2 regions of the Paenibacillus sp. FSL R10-2782 genome follow, and region 2 is predicted to be linked to the other one. Evidence: a T-box and tRNA genes for the amino acid it is inferred to sense, from the RefSeq annotation. Region 2 holds a T-box; the other holds one or more tRNA genes.
What was found. The T-box of region 2 lies ahead of tyrS (tyrosine--tRNA ligase). A T-box ahead of a tRNA ligase gene usually reads a tRNA of that ligase, here a tRNA-Tyr.
Positions count from the first base shown of each region.

Region 1 (10,649 bases), 2.3 Mb from region 2:
GGGATCTGCCGAACGGTGTATTGCTTCTCGGTAATCGTGATGTGAGAGTGTTCACCGATTCCGACGTCTCACGGGCCACACAAGTCGCCGAACAGCTTGGTCAGCTATGTGCCCACACTCTTATTCTATGAGATTAATGGCATTTTTATAGAAAATGAGACGTAGATATTACGAAATATAACTGTACCTAACTGTCTATGTTGATTGGAATCCCTAAAATTTGCTATGATGATGATAAAACGTACGGTTCTACCGTTCGAGGGGATGACAAATTGATTCGTATACTTGTAGTGGATGATCATGTAGTCGTACGTTCCGGCCTTATGGCCCTATTGGACGGCAAACACGGCATTAAGGTGGTAGGAGATGCAGCGGACGGAGATGAAGCGATTCGCAAAGCGATAGAGTTACAGCCCAATGTCGTGCTCATGGATTTTAGTATGCCGCCTGGCAAAGACGGTCTTACGGCAACTACTGAATTGAAAAAACAGTTGCCCGATACGGAAGTGCTTATTTTAACGATGCATGACGATGAAGAATATCTGTTCCGAGCCATTCAGGCCGGAGCTTCTGGATATATTTTAAAAAGCGCACCTCACGAGGAATTACTTGCTGCCATTCAGTCTGTGGCTGAAGGTAGCGCCTATCTGTACCCGAATGCAACCAAACGGCTAATGAGTGAATATCTGGATAAGATCAAAAAGGAAGGCATAGCCGGCCCGTATGAGTCCCTTTCTGAACGTGAAAAGGAAATCCTTTCGTGGGTAGCCAAGGGATACGCAAACAAGGAAATTGCCGAGCGCCTGGTGATCAGCGTCAAAACTGTTGAATCCCACAAAAGTAACCTGATGGAAAAGCTTAACCTGAAAACACGGCCCGAGCTGGTCAAATTTGCACTAAAAAAGGGGCTGCTGCATTATGAATGAACCTTCTAATCCTTTGCTCCAGCATGCTTTTGGCGAGTCGGCAGATAAGCTGCTGGATGATTTGGAAGCACATATACCGGAATCCCCTTTTCTCCATGCACTGCGTAACTCACTTCACCAGCTATCCAATCTGAAATTTGCGTTGGATACGTCCTCTATCGTTGCTTTGACCGATCACCGGGGCATTATTCAGTACGTCAACGACAAGTTCTGCGAGATTTCGCAATACAGTCGTGAAGAGCTGATCGGTCGGGATCATCGCCTCATTAATTCGGGCTATCATACCCCTGCCTTTATGAAAAACCTGTGGACCACAATTCGTTCAGGCGAGGTATGGCAGGGAGAAATACGTAATCGGGCCAAAGACAACACCTACTATTGGGTGAATACCACCATCGTTCCGTCCATGGACGAAGAAGGTAAGCCCTATCAGTATTTGGCGATCCGTAATGAGGTAACCAAACTAAAAAAAGTAGAGGCTGAGCTTCAGACGATGATGACGCAAGTGATGCAAATACAGGAGGAAGAGCGAAAGCGTTTCTCAAGAGAGCTTCACGATGGAATTGGGCAAAGCTTGTTTGCGCTGATTATTCAACTGGATAGCCAGCTTGCTGAACAGCCTAGTCCTGCTCTGGAAAAGCTGCGTTCACAGGTGACTGACATTATTAAGGATGTCCGCGGTCTGGCATGGGAACTTCGTCCGTCGGTTCTGGATGATTTGGGCGTCGTACCGGCCATACGGACCTATATTGAAAACTATTGTTCTCATTATGGAATTGAGGTACATTTTCAATGTAATATGCGTAAACGCCTTGATATCCGCAAAGAAATAGCCATTTATCGGATTGTACAGGAAGCTTTAACGAATGTAGCCAAGTATGCGGACGTAGCAGAGGCACATGTCAATGTAGAGGATCAGAGTGAGGCCATACAAGTGACTATTTGGGATGAAGGTATCGGATTCTCCGAGCAATCCCAAGGGGAAGGCGTAGGACTGTTCAGCATGGAGGAACGAGCCAGAGGAGTAGGAGGATGGATGAGCGTAACCTCTTCACCGGAACAGGGGACCTCCATCCAACTGACCATTCCTGTGTAAAGATACAGCAGCATAAAAAAAGAGAGAGCGCTGTCCCCAGACAGGCTCTCTTTATTTATAAGGTGTCACCACTGAGGCAACAAGAATCCGCTATAGCAAAAAGCGGGTGATGGGAATCGAACCCACGCTACCAGCTTGGAAGGCTGGAGTTCTACCATTGAACTACACCCGCAAAACAGTATCGGGATGACACGATTTGAACATGCGACCCCCTGGTCCCAAACCAGGTGCTCTACCAAGCTGAGCTACATCCCGATATTATACATTTTTTAAGAAAATGGCGCGCCCTGAGAGATTCGAACTCCCGGCCTTTTGATTCGTAGTCAAACGCTCTATCCAGCTGAGCTAAGGGCGCATAATGTAATCCATAATGAGTAGTAAAGATGCCACCAGATTTGACTGGGGAGTGAAGCTTTTGCAAAGCTTTGTCTTACCACTTGGCTATAGCGCCGAATGGATAATGGAGCGGACGACGGGAATCGAACCCGCGACCCTCGCCTTGGCAAGGCGATGCTCTACCGCTGAGCCACGTCCGCAAAATATGGTGCGGTCGAGAGGACTCGAACCTCCACGGGGGTTAGCCCACACGGACCTGAACCGTGCGCGTCTGCCAATTCCGCCACGACCGCAAAATAAATATAAATGGTGAGCCATGAAGGACTCGAACCTTCGACACCCTGATTAAAAGTCAGGTGCTCTACCAACTGAGCTAATGGCTCTTAAATGGCTGGGGATATAGGATTTGAACCTATGCATGACGGAGTCAAAGTCCGTTGCCTTACCGCTTGGCTAATCCCCATTAAAAGAAAATAAAGGGCGGCCGATGGGGCTTGAACCCACGAATGCCGGAGTCACAGTCCGGTGCGTTAACCACTTCGCCACGACCGCCATATGATTATGAAAAGACTGGTGGAGGATGATGGATTCGAACCACCGAACCCGTAAGGGAGCAGATTTACAGTCTGATGCGTTTGGCCACTTCGCTAATCCTCCAAAATGGTGCCGGCGAGAGGACTTGAACCCCCAACCTACTGATTACAAGTCAGTTGCTCTACCAGTTGAGCTACACCGGCACATTACTCATTCCCACTTGAAAGGTGGCTCGGGACGGAATCGAACCGCCGACACGAGGATTTTCAGTCCTCTGCTCTACCGACTGAGCTACCGAGCCATATTTTGTTATATAGCTATAATATACAAACTCACATTATATATAGAATACACAAAATGCCAGTCATATATTTCATAAAATGGCGGAACTGACGGGATTCGAACCCGCGATCTCCTGCGTGACAGGCAGGCATGTTAGGCCTCTACACCACAGTTCCATAGATATTCCTAAGGAAAATCAATTGCGGGGACAGGATTTGAACCTGTGACCTTCGGGTTATGAGCCCGACGAGCTACCGAACTGCTCCACCCCGCGACAGTAAAAATGGATTACTTTTAAGAATATAAATGGTGGAGGCTGAGGGGCTCGAACCCCCGACCCTCTGCTTGTAAGGCAGATGCTCTCCCAGCTGAGCTAAGCCTCCATACTATGACCCGTAGGGGAATCGAACCCCTGTTACCTCCGTGAAAGGGAGGTGTCTTAACCGCTTGACCAACGGGCCTCAAAAAAATCAAAAATTATAATCCCTAAACTTAATGGCATAACCATAAGTTTCAACCAGCTCAGCTACGCAATTACTTTATATATAAAAATCAGAAACATTCAAAATTTGGCTCCCCGAACAGGACTCGAACCTGTGACAACTCGATTAACAGTCGAGTGCTCTACCAACTGAGCTATCAGGGAATATTGGTGGAGCCAAGCGGGATCGAACCGCTGACCTCCTGCGTGCAAGGCAGGCGCTCTCCCAGCTGAGCTATGGCCCCAGTCATTTTGTGTTAATCAAGAAGTGGTGGGCCTTAGTGGACTCGAACCACCGACCTCACCCTTATCAGGGGTGCGCTCTAACCAGCTGAGCTAAAGGCCCTAATATGTATATCTACATTATCCTCTAAAGGGACATTGCTTGGCGACGTCCTACTCTCCCAGGACCCTGCGGTCCAAGTACCATCGGCGCTGGAGGGCTTAACGGTCGTGTTCGGGATGGGTACGTGTGGAACCCCTCCGCTATCGCCACCAAACATGAATTTACATCGTAAATTCTTTTTCAGGAATCAGCATCGCCAAATGCTGTGTGTTCGCTTGTCTCATATAAGCTACTTGAGCTTATACTATACAAAGCTTACACCCTGAAAACTGGATCCGAAACTCCATTGCGTCCTATACTTTAGGATAAGCCCTCGACCGATTAGTATTGGTCAGCTCCATGCATTACTGCACTTCCACCCCCAACCTATCTACCTCGTCGTCTTCAAGGGGTCTTACATACTGGGAAATCTCATCTTGAGGGGGGCTTCACGCTTAGATGCTTTCAGCGCTTATCCCTTCCGTACATAGCTACCCAGCGGTGCTCCTGGCGGAACAACTGGTACACCAGCGGTACGTCCATCCCGGTCCTCTCGTACTAAGGACAGCTCCTCTCAAATTTCCTACGCCCACGACAGATAGGGACCGAACTGTCTCACGACGTTCTGAACCCAGCTCGCGTACCGCTTTAATGGGCGAACAGCCCAACCCTTGGGACCTACTTCAGCCCCAGGATGCGATGAGCCGACATCGAGGTGCCAAACCTCCCCGTCGATGTGGACTCTTGGGGGAGATAAGCCTGTTATCCCCAGGGTAGCTTTTATCCGTTGAGCGATGGCCCTTCCATGCGGTACCACCGGATCACTAAGCCCGACTTTCGTCCCTGCTCGACTTGTAGGTCTCGCAGTCAAGCTCCCTTCTGCCTTTGCACTCTTCGAATGATTTCCAACCATTCTGAGGGAACCTTGGGGCGCCTCCGTTACTCTTTAGGAGGCGACCGCCCCAGTCAAACTGCCCACCTGACACTGTCCTCGTACCGGATCACGGTACCAAGTTAGAACCTAGATACGATCAGGGTGGTATCCCAAGGATGCCTCCTCTCAAGCTGGCGCTCAAGTCTCTCAGGCTCCCACCTATCCTGTACAGATCGTACCCAAATTCAATATCAAGCTGCAGTAAAGCTCCATGGGGTCTTTCCGTCTTGTCGCGGGTAACCTGCATCTTCACAGGTATTAAAATTTCACCGGATCTCTCGTTGAGACAGCGCCCAAGTCGTTACGCCATTCGTGCGGGTCAGAATTTACCTGACAAGGAATTTCGCTACCTTAGGACCGTTATAGTTACGGCCGCCGTTTACTGGGGCTTCGGTTCATAGCTTCGCCCTAAAAGGACTTACCACTCCCCTTAACCTTCCAGCACCGGGCAGGCGTCAGCCCGTATACTTCGCCTTGCGGCTTCGCACAGACCTGTGTTTTTGCTAAACAGTCGCTTGGGCCTTTTCACTGCGGCCCCCTCGGGCTATTCACCCTACCGAGGCACCCCTTCTCCCGAAGTTACGGGGTCATTTTGCCGAGTTCCTTAACGAGAGTTCTTCCGCGCGCCTTAGAATTCTCTTCTCGCCTACCTGTGTCGGTTTGCGGTACGGGCACCTTCTCCTGGCTAGAGGCTTTTCTTGGCAGTCTGAGATCATGACCTTCGCTACTGTAATTTTCGCTCCCCATCACAGCCCAGCCTTACGATGTGCGGATTTGCCTACACACCAGCCTCACTGCTTAGACGGACATCCATCAGTCCGCGTCACTACCCTACTGCGTCACCCCATCGCTCATAACGGATTACGGTGGTACAGGAATTTCGACCTGTTGTCCTTCGACTACGCCTTTCGGCCTCGCCTTAGGTCCCGACTTACCCTGAGCGGACGAACCTTCCTCAGGAACCCTTAGGCTTTCGGCGGATCTGATTCTCACAGATCTTTTCGTTACTCATACCGGCATTCTCACTTGAATGCAGTCCAGCGCTCCTTACGGTACACCTTCAACCCGCATTCAACGCTCCCCTACCCCTGATACCTAAGTATCAAGCCATAGCTTCGGTGGCGTGTTTAGCCCCGTTACATTTTCGGCGCAGAGTCACTCGACCAGTGAGCTATTACGCACTCTTTCAATGGTGGCTGCTTCTAAGCCAACATCCTGGTTGTCTGTGCAACTCCACATCCTTTCCCACTTAACACACACTTGGGGACCTTAGCTGATGGTCTGGGCTGTTTCCCTTTCGACAATGGATCTTAGCACTCACTGTCTGACTCCCGGAACCAAGTCTATGGCATTCGGAGTTTGACTGAGCTTGGTAACCCTTGCGGGCCCCGCACCCAATCAGTGCTCTACCTCCACGACTCTTATTCCGAGGCTAGCCCTAAAGCTATTTCGGGGAGAACCAGCTATCTCCGGGTTCGATTGGAATTTCTCCGCTACCCCCACCTCATCCCCGCATTTTTCAACATGCGTGGGTTCGGGCCTCCAGTGCGTGTTACCGCACCTTCACCCTGGACAGGGGTAGATCACCCGGTTTCGGGTCTACGTCCACGTACTCAAGTCGCCCTATTCAGACTCGCTTTCGCTACGGCTACAGTTTTTCACCTTAACCTTGCACGGGAACGTAACTCGCCGGTTCATTCTACAAAAGGCACGCCATCACCCATAGATCGGGCTCTGACTTCTTGTAAGCACACGGTTTCAGGATCTATTTCACTCCCCTTCCGGGGTGCTTTTCACCTTTCCCTCACGGTACTGCTTCACTATCGGTCGCCAGGGAGTATTTAGCCTTGGCAGATGGTCCTGCCGGATTCATACGGGGTTTCACGTGCCCCGCACTACTCGGGATCCGTCTCGGAGGGAACAGGTTTTGAACTACAGGGCTTTTACCTTCTCTGGCGGGCCTTTCCAGACCTCTTCATCTAACCGGTTCCTTTGTAACTCCATGTGAGACGTCCCACAACCCCAAGGAGCAAGCTCCTTGGTTTGGGCTAATCCGCGTTCGCTCGCCGCTACTGACGGAATCACTATTGTTTTCTCTTCCTCAGGGTACTTAGATGTTTCAGTTCCCCTGGTATGCCTCTGTTCTGCCTATGTATTCAGCAGAAAGTGACTGTCGATGAAGACAGCCGGGTTTCCCCATTCGGACATCCCCGGATCAAAGCTTGCTTACAGCTCCCCGAGGCTTTATCGTTGTTCGCCACGTCCTTCGTCGGCTCCTGGCGCCTAGGCATCCTCCGTGTGCTCTTTGTAGCTTAACCTAGCATTTACTTCGTAAATGCGATTTGCTTTGAATTTCGGTTCCACACGAATGTGTGAATGAAATTCAAGGCAGCTACCTTTATTTCACTTGTTTACACAAGATCAGCGTAAAGGAATATTCTAAAACGCAATTTCGTTTCGGTATCCAGTTTTCAAGGTGCAATTCGCTTCAAAGAAGCGAAACCCGATGAATATTTCGGTTCCACACGGATGTGTGAATGAAACATTCGTCGAAGCTAGAGAGTTTGAGCTCTCAAAACTGAGCAACGAGTGAGTAAGTGTTTGAAGCTTACGCTTCATATTTGAATGTTTCCGTTGCAGGAAACGATTCTCCATAGAAAGGAGGTGATCCAGCCGCACCTTCCGATACGGCTACCTTGTTACGACTTCACCCCAATCATCTACCCCACCTTCGGCGGCTGGCTCCCTTGCGGGTTACCCCACCGACTTCGGGTGTTGTAAACTCTCGTGGTGTGACGGGCGGTGTGTACAAGACCCGGGAACGTATTCACCGCGGCATGCTGATCCGCGATTACTAGCAATTCCGACTTCATGCAGGCGAGTTGCAGCCTGCAATCCGAACTGAGACCGGCTTTTCTAGGATTCGCTCCAGATCGCTCTTTCGCTTCCCGTTGTACCGGCCATTGTAGTACGTGTGTAGCCCAGGTCATAAGGGGCATGATGATTTGACGTCATCCCCACCTTCCTCCGGTTTGTCACCGGCAGTCTGCTTAGAGTGCCCAGCTTGACCTGCTGGCAACTAAGCATAAGGGTTGCGCTCGTTGCGGGACTTAACCCAACATCTCACGACACGAGCTGACGACAACCATGCACCACCTGTCTCCCCTGTCCCGAAGGAAAGGCCTATCTCTAGACCGGTCAGGGGGATGTCAAGACCTGGTAAGGTTCTTCGCGTTGCTTCGAATTAAACCACATACTCCACTGCTTGTGCGGGTCCCCGTCAATTCCTTTGAGTTTCAGTCTTGCGACCGTACTCCCCAGGCGGAATGCTTAATGTGTTAACTTCGGCACCAAGGGTATCGAAACCCCTAACACCTAGCATTCATCGTTTACGGCGTGGACTACCAGGGTATCTAATCCTGTTTGCTCCCCACGCTTTCGCGCCTCAGCGTCAGTTACAGCCCAGAGAGTCGCCTTCGCCACTGGTGTTCCTCCACATATCTACGCATTTCACCGCTACACGTGGAATTCCACTCTCCTCTTCTGCACTCAAGCTCCCCAGTTTCCAGTGCGACCCGAAGTTGAGCCTCGGGATTAAACACCAGACTTAAAGAGCCGCCTGCGCGCGCTTTACGCCCAATAATTCCGGACAACGCTTGCCCCCTACGTATTACCGCGGCTGCTGGCACGTAGTTAGCCGGGGCTTTCTTCTCAGGTACCGTCACTCTTGTAGCAGTTACTCTACAAGACGTTCTTCCCTGGCAACAGAGCTTTACGATCCGAAAACCTTCATCACTCACGCGGCGTTGCTCCGTCAGGCTTTCGCCCATTGCGGAAGATTCCCTACTGCTGCCTCCCGTAGGAGTCTGGGCCGTGTCTCAGTCCCAGTGTGGCCGATCACCCTCTCAGGTCGGCTACGCATCGTCGCCTTGGTAGGCCTTTACCCCACCAACTAGCTAATGCGCCGCAGGCCCATCCATCAGTGACAGATTGCTCCGTCTTTCCTCCTCTCCCCATGCAGGGAAAGGATGTATCCGGTATTAGCTACCGTTTCCGGTAGTTATCCCAGTCTGAGGGGCAGGTTGCCTACGTGTTACTCACCCGTCCGCCGCTAGGTTGTTTGAGAAGCAAGCTTCTCAAACAACCCCGCTCGACTTGCATGTATTAGGCACGCCGCCAGCGTTCGTCCTGAGCCAGGATCAAACTCTCCATTAAAGACCAACCGAAGCTGGTTTATAGAAAGAGCGATTCGCTCATTTTGAAACTGACGAGATAAAATATCTCTTTTTCACTCCGATTTCATACAACCTTGCGGTAGGTACCGAAATCTTCGTGGTTGATTTTGCGAACAAAATCATTTACTCACTCGTTGTTCAGTTTTCAAAGATCAAATTCTTTTTCGCTGTATTTTTCAGCAGCTATAAGATCATATCATGTTCATTTCAGAAATGCAAGCTTTATTTTTTCATCTTTTATAAAGATTATTGTATCCAAGCTTTTCACTTTTGAAACGGCTGTTTTGTTGTCAGCTCAAATAATATATCATATATCCCAATAACTTAGCAAGCACTTTTTTTATTACTTACTAAAATCATCTTTTTGACCTTATCAAAGTCAGCAAAGGGGCAAAAGCCCCTCGCGTTTTAGCTGGTGACTCCTTCGGGTTCAAATACTTCCGCAGGCCAGTGTAACTCCACGCCTTGGCGAAGCAGCCTGCTTTGAAAACGCCCCAGATGCTCTGCCGATTCGCTGACTTCTATCGGGAATACTCCGTTGGACACACAGTAAGCCGCCAAACTACCCGCTGATTCACCTATATTCCACTCCGTGGGGTGCAGCCGATAGCAGCCATTTGCGATTTGAGTCATCCCTATATTTTTACAGGCGGGAAGCAGGTTACGCACTCTCACCGGAATAAGGGAGCCTAACGGAATTTCATAAGGGTAATTGGGAATGTAAAATGTCCGCTGAGATACAGTGGTCGGATGGAGGTCCAAATGATAGCTGCCTATACCTACGCTGTCCGCATATCGTTTTGGCCCATCCGTCCCCCGAAGCTCACGACTTACATCGAATTCCGATATCGTATACTTGGCTTGAATTCGGCGTGATTCTCGAATATAGGCGGTTTTAGCCAGACCATCTGAGGTACCAAGGAAATCTCCACGGGGCCGAACACCCGGGTAACCGAACCCTCCATCTAACCGGGGTGCTTCGGTCTGGAGCCAATAGATTAAAGAACGGGTCAATTCACGGGCACCTTCTTTATGTCTTTGCTGCTCCTGAGTGGTGACACCAATCAACGGACCGAGGTAATAATCATTTTGCGCCCAGTTTAAAAGAGTTACCTCTCCATCATTTAATGGTTTGCTCCATATAGAAGGGTCCACAATGCGACGGTAATCCCACAGAGATACAATGCCCTGATCGTTAGGAAACAAAGTGAACTGTTTTAGTTTGCTGGTATCATCCGCATCCGTAGCAAACCAGCTCAAAATCGGGAAACGGGAAAAGGAAGGAATATAATTTCTCCAAAAATCATATTGTTGCGGCTGTTCTATAATGAAGCTTCCTTGAGGAATGTAATCCACGGCTGCCACATGTGTGATAGACTGCATATCCATAGGGTCAGCACGCTCCAAAGCATGAGGCTCACCTGTATCATCCCTCGACTCTGCTCCACTCGTATGCTCTACCCCCGCCATCGGAAGAAGATCCCCGCACTCAGTGGCATC
Region 1 is NZ_CP151951.1:469,667-480,315, reverse strand. Features, by position in the region: gene NST83_RS02175 (GAF domain-containing protein) at 1-131, shown strand, start outside; gene NST83_RS02170 (response regulator transcription factor) at 273-926, shown strand; gene NST83_RS02165 (PAS domain-containing protein) at 919-2,022, shown strand; tRNA gene NST83_RS02160 (tRNA-Gly) at 2,124-2,194, opposite strand; tRNA gene NST83_RS02155 (tRNA-Pro) at 2,204-2,277, opposite strand; tRNA gene NST83_RS02150 (tRNA-Arg) at 2,301-2,377, opposite strand; tRNA gene NST83_RS02145 (tRNA-Gly) at 2,484-2,558, opposite strand; tRNA gene NST83_RS02140 (tRNA-Leu) at 2,565-2,651, opposite strand; tRNA gene NST83_RS02135 (tRNA-Lys) at 2,666-2,741, opposite strand; tRNA gene NST83_RS02130 (tRNA-Gln) at 2,747-2,821, opposite strand; tRNA gene NST83_RS02125 (tRNA-His) at 2,838-2,910, opposite strand; tRNA gene NST83_RS02120 (tRNA-Tyr) at 2,930-3,015, opposite strand; tRNA gene NST83_RS02115 (tRNA-Thr) at 3,020-3,095, opposite strand; tRNA gene NST83_RS02110 (tRNA-Phe) at 3,121-3,193, opposite strand; tRNA gene NST83_RS02105 (tRNA-Asp) at 3,274-3,350, opposite strand; tRNA gene NST83_RS02100 (tRNA-Met) at 3,375-3,448, opposite strand; tRNA gene NST83_RS02095 (tRNA-Val) at 3,482-3,557, opposite strand; tRNA gene NST83_RS02090 (tRNA-Glu) at 3,564-3,635, opposite strand; tRNA gene NST83_RS02085 (tRNA-Asn) at 3,745-3,820, opposite strand; tRNA gene NST83_RS02080 (tRNA-Ala) at 3,825-3,900, opposite strand; tRNA gene NST83_RS02075 (tRNA-Ile) at 3,925-4,001, opposite strand; rRNA gene rrf (5S ribosomal RNA) at 4,039-4,155, opposite strand; rRNA gene NST83_RS02065 (23S ribosomal RNA) at 4,303-7,232, opposite strand; rRNA gene NST83_RS02060 (16S ribosomal RNA) at 7,572-9,129, opposite strand; gene NST83_RS02055 (FAD-dependent oxidoreductase) at 9,558-10,649, opposite strand, start outside.
Region 1: it encodes a tRNA-Tyr, which carries the amino acid that the T-box ahead of tyrS (tyrosine--tRNA ligase) is inferred to sense. The anticodon was not compared.

Region 2 (10,649 bases):
ATATTATTCGCGGTAACGCTGCTGAAGTTGCACAAATCATTGGCGAAGACATGCAGATTAAAGGTGTCGATGCTGGAGAAACAGGTGATTTGAATATTCCACAACTTGCAGTCAAAACAGCCCATCAACTGAATACGATTGTTGCAATCACCGGCAAAGAAGACGTCATTACCGACGGCCGTATAGGATGGATCATTGAAAACGGCCATGGCATGCTTACCAAAGTTACGGGAGCTGGTTGCCTATTAACTTCGGTGCTGGGCGCTTTCGCTGCTGTCGAAAACGACAGGCTTACTGCTGGTATGGTAGCACTTGCCGTATATGGCGTTGCTGCTGAAATGGCAGCGGAACGAAAAGGTGCAGAAGGACCAGGAAGCTTTCAGATCGAGCCGCTTAATATGCTGTTCGCTGTAACGCCGGACGATGTGCGCCAGTACGGTAGGGTGCGCCCGCTAGAATTACAGGGCGGAAAACCCTCAGTCAGTTAACACCGCTCGATTTTTTAACGTCATTGGTTTTAAGTGAAATTGTGGGAAATACACTATACGACGATAAGGTGAGCATTGGGCAACTTTTGTTTGCTTTGATACCGTGGTGCGCGCTGTCCTACTTTTTTGAAAAGGCAACGACCCATTTTGTAAGATTTGGATATATGGCGGAGGGCCGGACTGTACTGCTCATCGAGCCAAACGAAGCGAGGGCCGCAATCAGCAGCAATTGCCGGACCAGGAGCAGCACGATATGCCGCATCCGGTCGAAAATGCTGGCGCCTTGAATCGCTGCCGCCCGCAGCATTGTACCCGACAGATTGCCAAAGGCCCCAAGCTGCACCCTAACCGCATATGGAATTGCTCCGGCGATACCGGCAATGACCAGTAGGGAAGGGGTGCCGTACAAATGAAGGCCGATGGACTCCAGCCATTTCTGATTCCAGATGAAAATATACCCGATCCCCAGGACTACGCCGGGTACCGCCAGCGATACAATCTATGATTTATTGAAGGAGAGGAAGCCTGTGAATTTGCAGCAATTAAAGGTGTTTGTGCTCGCAGTTGAACTGCAGAAGCTGTATCTGGTCGCGCAAAAACTGGAGGTGACGCAGCCTACCGTTACTTTTCATCTGAATAAATTACAGGAGGATATTGGCGTTTCACTGTTTCATACGAAATCTTATCATGTCATTAAGCTGACTGAAGCGGGGAAAGCCTTCTATCATTATGCTTCGCAGATCAATGCCTTGTCCTTGGAGGCCGAATCGCTGATGGACATGCACCGGGGAACGGGAGCAGGCAAACTGGAGTGGAGTAGCCTAAACATTTCCGATAGATATTCCGATAACTATTAAATGGACATATACTGCTTATGTAGGGATTTACAAGGCTGGATTACAGCAGTAGGTTTTTGAAAGCTTACTTACTGGTTAGACAAATACATACTGTTATCAAGGAGAGCATAGATCATGAATAAGAAACGTTTGCGCCAATGGATGGCTCCGTTCGCAACGGCTACATTGATTTTGAATACGGGATATAGCATCTGCGGAGGAACCGATGCAGTGGCGAGTGCGTTGCCGACTGAAGAGCATAATTCGAATCTGACAGGCTTGAATATAGCACAGCCACATACGAAATTAGCATCAGTTCAAGGACGCCATGTGCCAGTTACTTCAGGCACAAAAGTGACTGCGTTTACAAAAAATAGTAATCAAACACCCTATATTAACAAAATGATAAAAGCGATGGCGAGCCAAACCGCTGCTCTAAGTATTGCACCAGCAGAGGTGAGCAATCTGACAGCGGTTCCGCTAGATACAACAAAGGTGAATTTGTCTTGGACCAATCCGTCAGACATCAATTTTGACCATGTAAAGGTGGTCAATGTCAGTACCGATGTGTATGTCAATAACATTAACAGTAACTCTTATACCATGAGCGGATTACAGCCAGATACGACATATACCTTTCGAGTGAAGACGGTGGATAAGAGTGGAAATGAATCTCAAGGTACTACAGTACAGACCAAAACTGCTTCCATTAATGTTCCTGTAGATAAGACACCTCCAGGAGAGGTAAGCGGGCTGACAGCGACGAATGTGGGTTACAACGCTTTTACTGTGAATTATATATTGCCGAAGGATACTGACCTGAGCCAAGCCATTATCTATTTAAATGACAAAGAGGTGCAGCGAACTACAGGGACGTCCTATACGTTCAGTGGATTGATTGCTTCGACAAACTATAAAGTAACAGTTAAGACAGTGGACAAATCCGGCAACATATCTGGAGGGGTCAGTATTCCGGTTACGACTACAGCCCTCACCGTCGATACAGTGCCAGAAGTAACAGGAGCTTCAGTGACATCAGTTAATAACTATAGCGTTACGGTTTCTTGGACGAGGCCCAGCGGAATTAATACGGTCAGTCTGTATAAGGACGGACAGCTGGTAACCGATTCAACGGGAACATCCTATACATTCAACAATCTTTCGGCAAGCCAGACATACACGTTTATGATCAGATCCAAGCGAAGCACAGGTGTATTGTCCTCCGGTGTGAGGCTGACTGCCACAACGAACAGCACGTCCTCCAATTCGTCGGAAGTATCCAATCTTGAAGTAGATAGCAAAAGTGATACCTGGATCAAAATTACTTACGATATGCCGAGTCAGGCTGAAAAAGTAAAAATATATGTTGACGGTGATTATAGGGGTACTACATCCTCTGAATCCTATAAAATTACGGATTTACGTGAAGGACGCTGGTATGAGATTAAGGTTACAACTGTAAATAGCAGTGGAAGGGAATCCAGCGGTGTAAGGATCTCAGAACGTGCAGATAGTTATAGTTATTCCTCGTCGTCATCTAGTTCATCGAACTATGAGAAAGCAAGAGATTTGATGCGAATTGCGGAAAACAGTCTGAATGCTTCTGATTGGCGCTCTGCCAGAGACGCAATCAGTGACCTGCCGAGCGGGACACGTAAAAGCGATCTTCTGGATCGTCTAGAAGCTATTCGCAATAGAGCGGTTGGTACCGGTAGTTCATCGACCGGGACAAGCTCAGCTACATCGAATTCCAGCACAGCGTCTTCATATTCTAACAATGCGTTTTCCTCATATTCAACTTCATTTACCCTGACACCAGGAGCTACATCAGCTTATGTCGATGGTCGTACTACGACGATGGCTCAGGCACCACGAATAATAAATGGGGTAACGATGGTCCCGCTGCGCTTTATCGGTGAACGTGTGGGCTACCAAGTGAACTATGATAAAGGGACTAAAAAGATTATCATGAATCGCCTTACCGATGGCAAACAAGTGGTGCTTCAAGTCAAGAATTCGACTCTTGCAGTGTACGAGTTAAACAACTCTCGGAATTACTCGACGAACATCACAGCTCCGGTTATTATTAACGGGCACACACTGGTTCCATTACGAGTCATTAGCGAGCTTTCGGGCTATCAGGTGAACTATAACGCTGTATCCAAACAAATCACGATTACAAAATAACTGCTTCTGTAAAAACAATTTCATAGTAAATCATTTGGAACACAGCTTGTCGAGAAACCCGGTCATTTCCATGACCTAGGGTTTCTCCTTTTTTGTATGAAAGCCCGGATTTACACGAGTTCTTTTTGAAGATAAGCATCAATTTTTGCAAGGGCTTCTTCTGTACCGCCAGATTGCTGGAAGCTATCATTTATTTTTTGTATGCCTTTTTTATACGCTGCGTTCGATATCACTTCATGTACGGCCTCTCTTAACGAATGTGCATTGATATGCTCTTTGGTTATTCGATAGCCAGCTTGAAGTTCCGTTAACCGCTGCGCGACCATCGGCTGATCCTTGTCCTGTGGCAGTACGACCAAGGGAACATTGAAGTGAATCCCTTCATTCACGCTGTTCATTCCACCATGAGTAATAAATACATCTGCATGACGTAATACCTCCAATTGGGGAACATAAGGAGAAATAATAAAGTGCTCAGGGGCCGGATTGATCTTCGTAAAGTCAGCCTTCTCGCCAGCTGCAATCACAACCATGCCTTCAAAATCGGAAAAAGCTTCAATACAGGTGTTAAAAAAGTCTTCAACATGATCCAAAACCGTTCCCATCGAAATATACAGAACCTTGTTATTTTGTAATACATCCAAAGGAAAAGAATATTCCCCTTTGCGCTCAGGGAAGCTCGGACCAATAAAAAGGTTCTCCTCACCAAAACGGTCACCGTCCGGTTGGAAATATCGACTGGTATATACCACATTCAGTTCCCCAGAATTGTTCATAAATTGAAACATATCCTCAGGAGCAACCCCGAATCTTTCTTTCATGAGATGCAGTGAAGTCGTGGCATGTTCATCAAGCTGAAATGGCACTTTTACGTCAGAACTAAAAAGATTGCTGGCCATCCGATTCTTTGTAATTAAAAAGGATGGTGATGAAGCAATGCCTGGGATATTCAAATAATCTCTAACTAACTCACCAGCTCCAAATCTATCATAGAATACAAAGTCAAAATCAATATTTTCAGATAACCTCTGAGTAACTGCCAATATGTCCATCGAAGTCTGAATATGAATGTTCAAAAATGCGTTCAATCCGGCTGGAGATGCAGTGTCGATGTAAGCAGTCCTGATCAGATCGGGGTGCAGGTGAACCGTTGCTCCAACTGCTTGAAGTCTGTCCTTGTATTTCTCAGTTGTAATGTAATGTACCTGGTCTCCCCGTGCTGCAAAGGCTTGCGTAATCCCAATCGTAGGGTTCACATGTCCTTCTGCCGGAAAGTTAACCATTAATATGTGTAGCATTCATCATCACTCCTTTATGCATCGTTAGAGACCGCAGCTTTCACTGAATCTCTCTATCTATAATAACAATAATATTTATATTTTCAAATGATATCCTTTCAAAATACTTTCGATATACTCTTAAGGTCTCTCAGCATACCGTAAGAAGCGTTAGAGCGTGAGGAGCTACTAGAAGAAGGCGGATCAGGCATTGTATCTGGCCAAGAGCAGGGGAAGGAACAGGACAATGGTCGCTGAAGATTAAAACGATTCCTCAAATCGCTTTCAACCAGTAATATGGACGGATAATAGTTTTGGGTGGCTGGTAAATATCAACTCAATGGGTGAACTCGGGCAATCTCGTTATCGATGCAACGAGTACTTTCTTCATCTCTGCGTTAGTCCAGAACAACGACAAGTGCCATTGAGCCTGGTTGACATTCGTTAATGCTTTCACTTATACTGTCTGTAATCTTATATACGATATACGTTGAAAGAGCCCAGTAGTTGCTTCATCCCTGTTCCAGAAAGCCGGGGGGAGATGAGACCCGGTACACATGAAGCGAGCGAATTACACTCTGGAGTATCCTGGCTAATCCCGGGCGGACGTTGCGAACGTTAACTCGCTATCGAGTGGTATCCAGGACACGTCAAGCCAGTCTATGCTTCCTGTGCCGGATACAATCAGGGTGGTAACACGGTTATATAATCGTCCCTATGTCTACTAACAGACGTGGGGACGATTTTTTTGTCTTTCAACGAATGCTGTGAGTTGTGCACGGCTCGCGGTAGTAGTTCTCCATGGCTGTTGACCAAAATTGGCCAGCTGTCCGAGAATAAGGACTCGATATAAGGCACGCGACAAATTGAAGGAGTGGAATAAATCATGAACATTATTGATGAACTTGAATGGCGCGATGCCATTAACCAACAGACGGATAAAGAGGGGCTTCGGGCCTTGTCGAACGAGAAGTCTGTCTCCGTATACTGCGGGGTAGACCCAACAGGCGACAGCATGCATATTGGACACTTGATTCCGTTCATGGTGCTTAAGCGCTTCCAGCTTGCCGGGCATCGTCCGGTCATTCTGATCGGCGGAGCAACAGGTACAATTGGTGATCCGAGTGGCCGTCAGACCGAGCGCTCCCTTCAAACTCTGGAACAAATTCAGGCTAACGTCGATGCGCTCACAGCGCAGATGAAGAAGCTGTTCATTACGGAGGGCGACAACCAGATTCGTATGGTGAACAACTATGACTGGACGCAACAGATCAATGTGATTGAGTTCCTGCGGGATTACGGCAAGAACTTCAGCATCAATACGATGCTTGCGAAGGATGTCGTTGCAAGCCGACTGGATAGCGGCATTTCCTTCACGGAATTCTCCTACCAGATTCTGCAATCGCTGGACTACCTGCATCTGTACCGGAATGAGGATGTGCAACTTCAGATTGGTGGCTCCGACCAATGGGGCAACATTACGAGTGGCCTGGATCTGATCCGCAAGAAGGAAGGGGCAGAAGCCAAGGCATTCGGTCTGACGATTCCGCTGATGCTGAAGTCCGACGGCACAAAATTTGGCAAGACCGCTGGAGGGGCGGTATGGCTCGATCCGAAGAAGACGACGCCATACGAGTTCTACCAGTTCTGGGCGAACACGGACGATCGGGATGTTGTGAAATACCTGAAGTACTTCACTTTCCTGTCGAAGGAGCAAATTGACGAGCTGGCCCAGAAGGTCGAGACCGAGCCGCATAAACGCGAAGCGCAAAAAATGCTCGCTGAGGAAATGACCCGCTTCGTACATAGCGAGGAGATGCTGGAGCAAGCGAAGCGGATTACGTCAGCTCTGTTCAGCGGCGATATCCAATCCCTGACGGCAGATGAAATTGAGCAGGGTTTCAAGGAAATGCCGACCTACGAGGCAACTAGGGACTCCAAAAATATCGTGGACTGGCTGGTAGATATGGGCATCGAGCCTTCCAAGCGGCAGGCGCGCGAGGATATCACCAAGGGAGCGATCTCTATTAATGGTGACCGGATAAGCGATATTGCCCATGAGATAACAGCCGAGCAAGCGATTGGTGGCCGCTTTATTATCGTACGTAAAGGGAAGAAGAACTACAGCCTGGTAAAGCTGGCGTAGCTATAGCAAACAGTTGCAGTAGCCATTCCATCAGATAGCCAAGCAGATTCATCGCCCTGACAGGCGACATCGCTGCGGCTCCGTTGTTTAGGCCCTTTTGCAGCTGATCTGGGTAAATGAGCCTCACATCAGCTGCGAAGGGGCTGTTTTTGCTGTGTATCCAAGCGTCTGCTCATTGTAGCTTCGAACCAAATCACATAGCTGCCTCATCAGGCAGATGAGCTTCTTTGGGTCTCTTATTGGTGCAGTTCTCAGCGTGAATCAATCAGAGTTTTTTTGTCATTTTTCGCTAGATGTAAAATACAAGAATCAAAGCGGAGAGAAGTCCGAAAATAATAGGCGAATACAGATACATGAACTTGATTGTGCTCAGGGCCGCAGTTGACTGTTGTTCCTGAGTTCCAATATAGCCAACCAGGCACAGAGGGACAATCATGATCCAGTACTTATTGCGGAGCAGAGCAGGGATTGAACGCTTCAGTGGTATTTTTTTTGTGTTACCACCGGTTTTACACGTTCTTTGGTTGTTTTGAATGTAATCAGGTACATGAACGGTGCTAGACAGCCAAAAATCAGGAATGTAAAGAACCAGCCTGACTTGCCGCCACCAAAAGCATTCACGAGTGGCATCGTGGCATAAGAGATCAACGCAGCCCCTGCCATAGCCAGCGTCATTCGGAAGATGTTGAGTAGGGACGAGCACTCCAATGACAGCTCCTTCAATTGATTGAAACAATAACTTATGTACAAAATACTATATAATATTAATTTCTAAGATTTGTTGACGAAGCTATGAAACTACTGTATTTTCATATAGTGTTACACATCATATGTGGACATCCGTTTCATGGGAACGGAAGTGTCCTTTTTTTGTGTAGAAGATAGGTGGAGGTAGTGGAGGAAATGGCTTCATTTTTTCATGCATATTGTCCTGAAGGAGTGAACAGCAAATACCGTCTCATTGTTTTTGACGATAAGAAGGAGGCGTTCATTCCTCTTACAGTGTTTTATCACGATCAGTTCAACAGGATCAGTGAGAGTTCCGTAATCGCTTATTTAAATACCTTAGAGCCATTCTTTTATTGGTTAAAGTACAAAAGCTACTACAAGGCCAGAAAGGTCTGTTGGGATGATGAGCCAGAGGCTGTTAAGGAAGCGGTAAGGCAATATTTAATAGAACAGATGCATTGTAAGATTCGTGGTAGAGATGGGCATGAAGGCGTGTACTTAACGAGTAAAAGCTCCAAAACTGTTCAACTGTTTCTGTCCGCTATTAAAGGTTTTTATAAGACCATGATTCGCTTAAAGAAGTATACACAGGCCAATCCACTTATCGATATAGAATATAAAGATAGTGTTTCTGAGCAACCAGGGGAAAGGGGGAACAGACCAAGGATGCCCAAAGCGGCAGGTACCGAGGAACCGCTATCTTTCAGAAAACAAACGGATTCTTATTTTAAGGTCATCAATGAAGAATGGCTTACTCCTTGAAGCAAAGAAGATGAAGATCGCAAAAAATAGAGCTAAAAACGAACTTAAGGAGATCCAACTGATAGAGAAATCTCAAAGGGATGAGACATATGCGCCGGAAATCCGTATCTCAAACAAATGAGCTGGAATGGCTTCAAGCATCATACGACAAGAGAAAGAACCGTTCAGTCGAACTTGGTGTAAAGGCGATTGATGCGCTAATTAAAGAAGGTAAATCTGTTTCGTACCGAACTGTTTCGGACAAGTCAAAAGCAATTGATCCAGATGGAATAGGTATCCACCAAAATACAATCCGTAAGAACCCAGAACTTCATAACCATTTCCTAAAGCACAGTACTACTAAAGCTTATAGGCCTCGAAAAAGGTCATATAAGCCCTTAGACGATGATCTGGATGCATTTAAGCACATAAAAGAAGATCGCGACATAGATCGAGTCAGACAGCGTTATATGCAGCTAACTAAGCCAGAATTGGTTGATTTGCTAATTCGGATGGAACAGTATATTGCATATCAGAATCAGTATTGGCTGAAAAGTGAATTTGAAAAGTATATGAATGAGTAAACCTAACTTTGGTTTGTTAAATCAAACGGTACTGCCCCGCAATCAAACGGCAGCCTTGTTGTGCAGCGACACAAAACAGCTTAAATAAAATGATCGAAAACAGTATATCTTTAAATGTAATTAAGCAGACTTATGTCGTTTTTGTGAGACACAAGTCTGCTTAATTAATGACCACGTCGAAACAAATATGCTCAGCTTTCATAATTTTTTGGTGAAAACTGTATGTTATTTGTGCGACCTCGGCGCAAAACGTTAAGGGATGAAGGGAGAAGACCTGTATGATTACGTCCTAGATTCATCCTTCGGCTCAACGGTCACATTCGTAAATCCGCTTTGCATTATTTCATCAACCATCGCATAGATATAGATTCCCTTCGGCTTACACTTGCAGCACTTGTGACTAATCCTTTTCGTGGAATTGGACAGGTACTACCTTCCATTCCATTGTAAAGGATTTTTCTTTTTGTGCAGCACATAAACATAGAAAATTATGAAATTTCTGAGATCATTAATGCAACGCTAGTGATTATTAATCAACTTTCAAAATTTGCACTTCTCCTTCAGTGAATGTTTTATCGGCATAACCGTCACCCCATTGACAAAGCGCTCTTAGAATCGGTTCAAGCGATTGCCCAAGCTCTGTGGTCGAATATTCGACCTTCGGAGGGACCTGATTAAACATTTTTCTGCTTACAAGTCCATCAGCTTCCAATTCTCTAAGCGTTTGGATAAGCATTTTTTGAGTTATATTGTGTACAAGTCGCTTTAACTCACTCGTTCGTTTTGGACCATGTATCAAATAATATAAAACTAGCCCTTTCCATTTCCCCCCAATTACCTCCAATGTAACTTCAAGGTTACAATAATAAACTTTCATGTAGTAAACTCCTCCAGTGTCAATTATTACTTTTTAGTTACTATATAACAAAAAAGTGGGTACTTCTATTATTATTACTTTTGATACATAATATCATTTGTGGGATGTTATTAACAGTTTTTTTGAAAAAACGGCAGTCAAGAGATAATATACTTAGAACAAAAATTAACCTTACAAGGAGAGTCATAACATGGGAAAGTTTAATGGAAAAGTAGCGGTTGTAACAGGGGGTACTAGCGGCATCGGTCTTGCAACAGCGCAGAAGTTTGCAAAAGAAGGTGCACATGTTTTTATTACAGGACGCAGACAAAGTGAACTTGATTCAGCGGTGAAGCTGATTGGAGATAATGTAACTGGTATTCAAGGTGACGTTTCCAATCTGGCGGATTTAGACAGTCTGTTCGAAGCAGTGAAGCAAGAGAAAGGACATTTGGACATCCTCTTTGCAAATGCTGGGCTTGGGTCATTCCTTCCATTGGGTGAGATTACAGAAGAACATTATTACAAAACATTCGACGTTAACGTAAAAGGAACGATATTCACGGTTCAAAAGGCGTTGCCCTTGTTTCCGAACAATGTAGGTTCGATTATCATAACCGGGTCCACGGCTGGTTCCGTTGGTGACCCAGCGTTCAGTGTCTATGGCGCATCAAAGGCAGCAATAAGACAGTTAATTCGCAACTGGATTCTTGATCTAAAAGGAACTGAAATTCGTGTAAACGTCGTTAGTCCTGGATTCGTTCATACACCGGCTTATAATTACTTATTTGGAGCCGAGGTCGAA
Region 2 is NZ_CP151951.1:2,770,380-2,781,028, forward strand. Features, by position in the region: gene thiM (hydroxyethylthiazole kinase) at 1-488, shown strand, start outside; partial or broken gene NST83_RS12500 (hypothetical protein) at 512-559, shown strand; gene NST83_RS12505 (hypothetical protein) at 607-897, opposite strand; gene NST83_RS12510 (LysR family transcriptional regulator) at 1,016-1,345, shown strand; gene NST83_RS12515 (fibronectin type III domain-containing protein) at 1,460-3,511, shown strand; gene NST83_RS12520 (macrolide family glycosyltransferase) at 3,622-4,809, opposite strand; T-box leader at 5,270-5,508, shown strand; gene tyrS (tyrosine--tRNA ligase) at 5,675-6,934, shown strand; gene NST83_RS12530 (MFS transporter) at 7,412-7,642, opposite strand; gene NST83_RS12535 (hypothetical protein) at 7,829-8,425, shown strand; gene NST83_RS12540 (hypothetical protein) at 8,515-8,988, shown strand; gene NST83_RS12545 (winged helix-turn-helix transcriptional regulator) at 9,518-9,865, opposite strand; gene NST83_RS12550 (glucose 1-dehydrogenase) at 10,056-10,649, shown strand, end outside.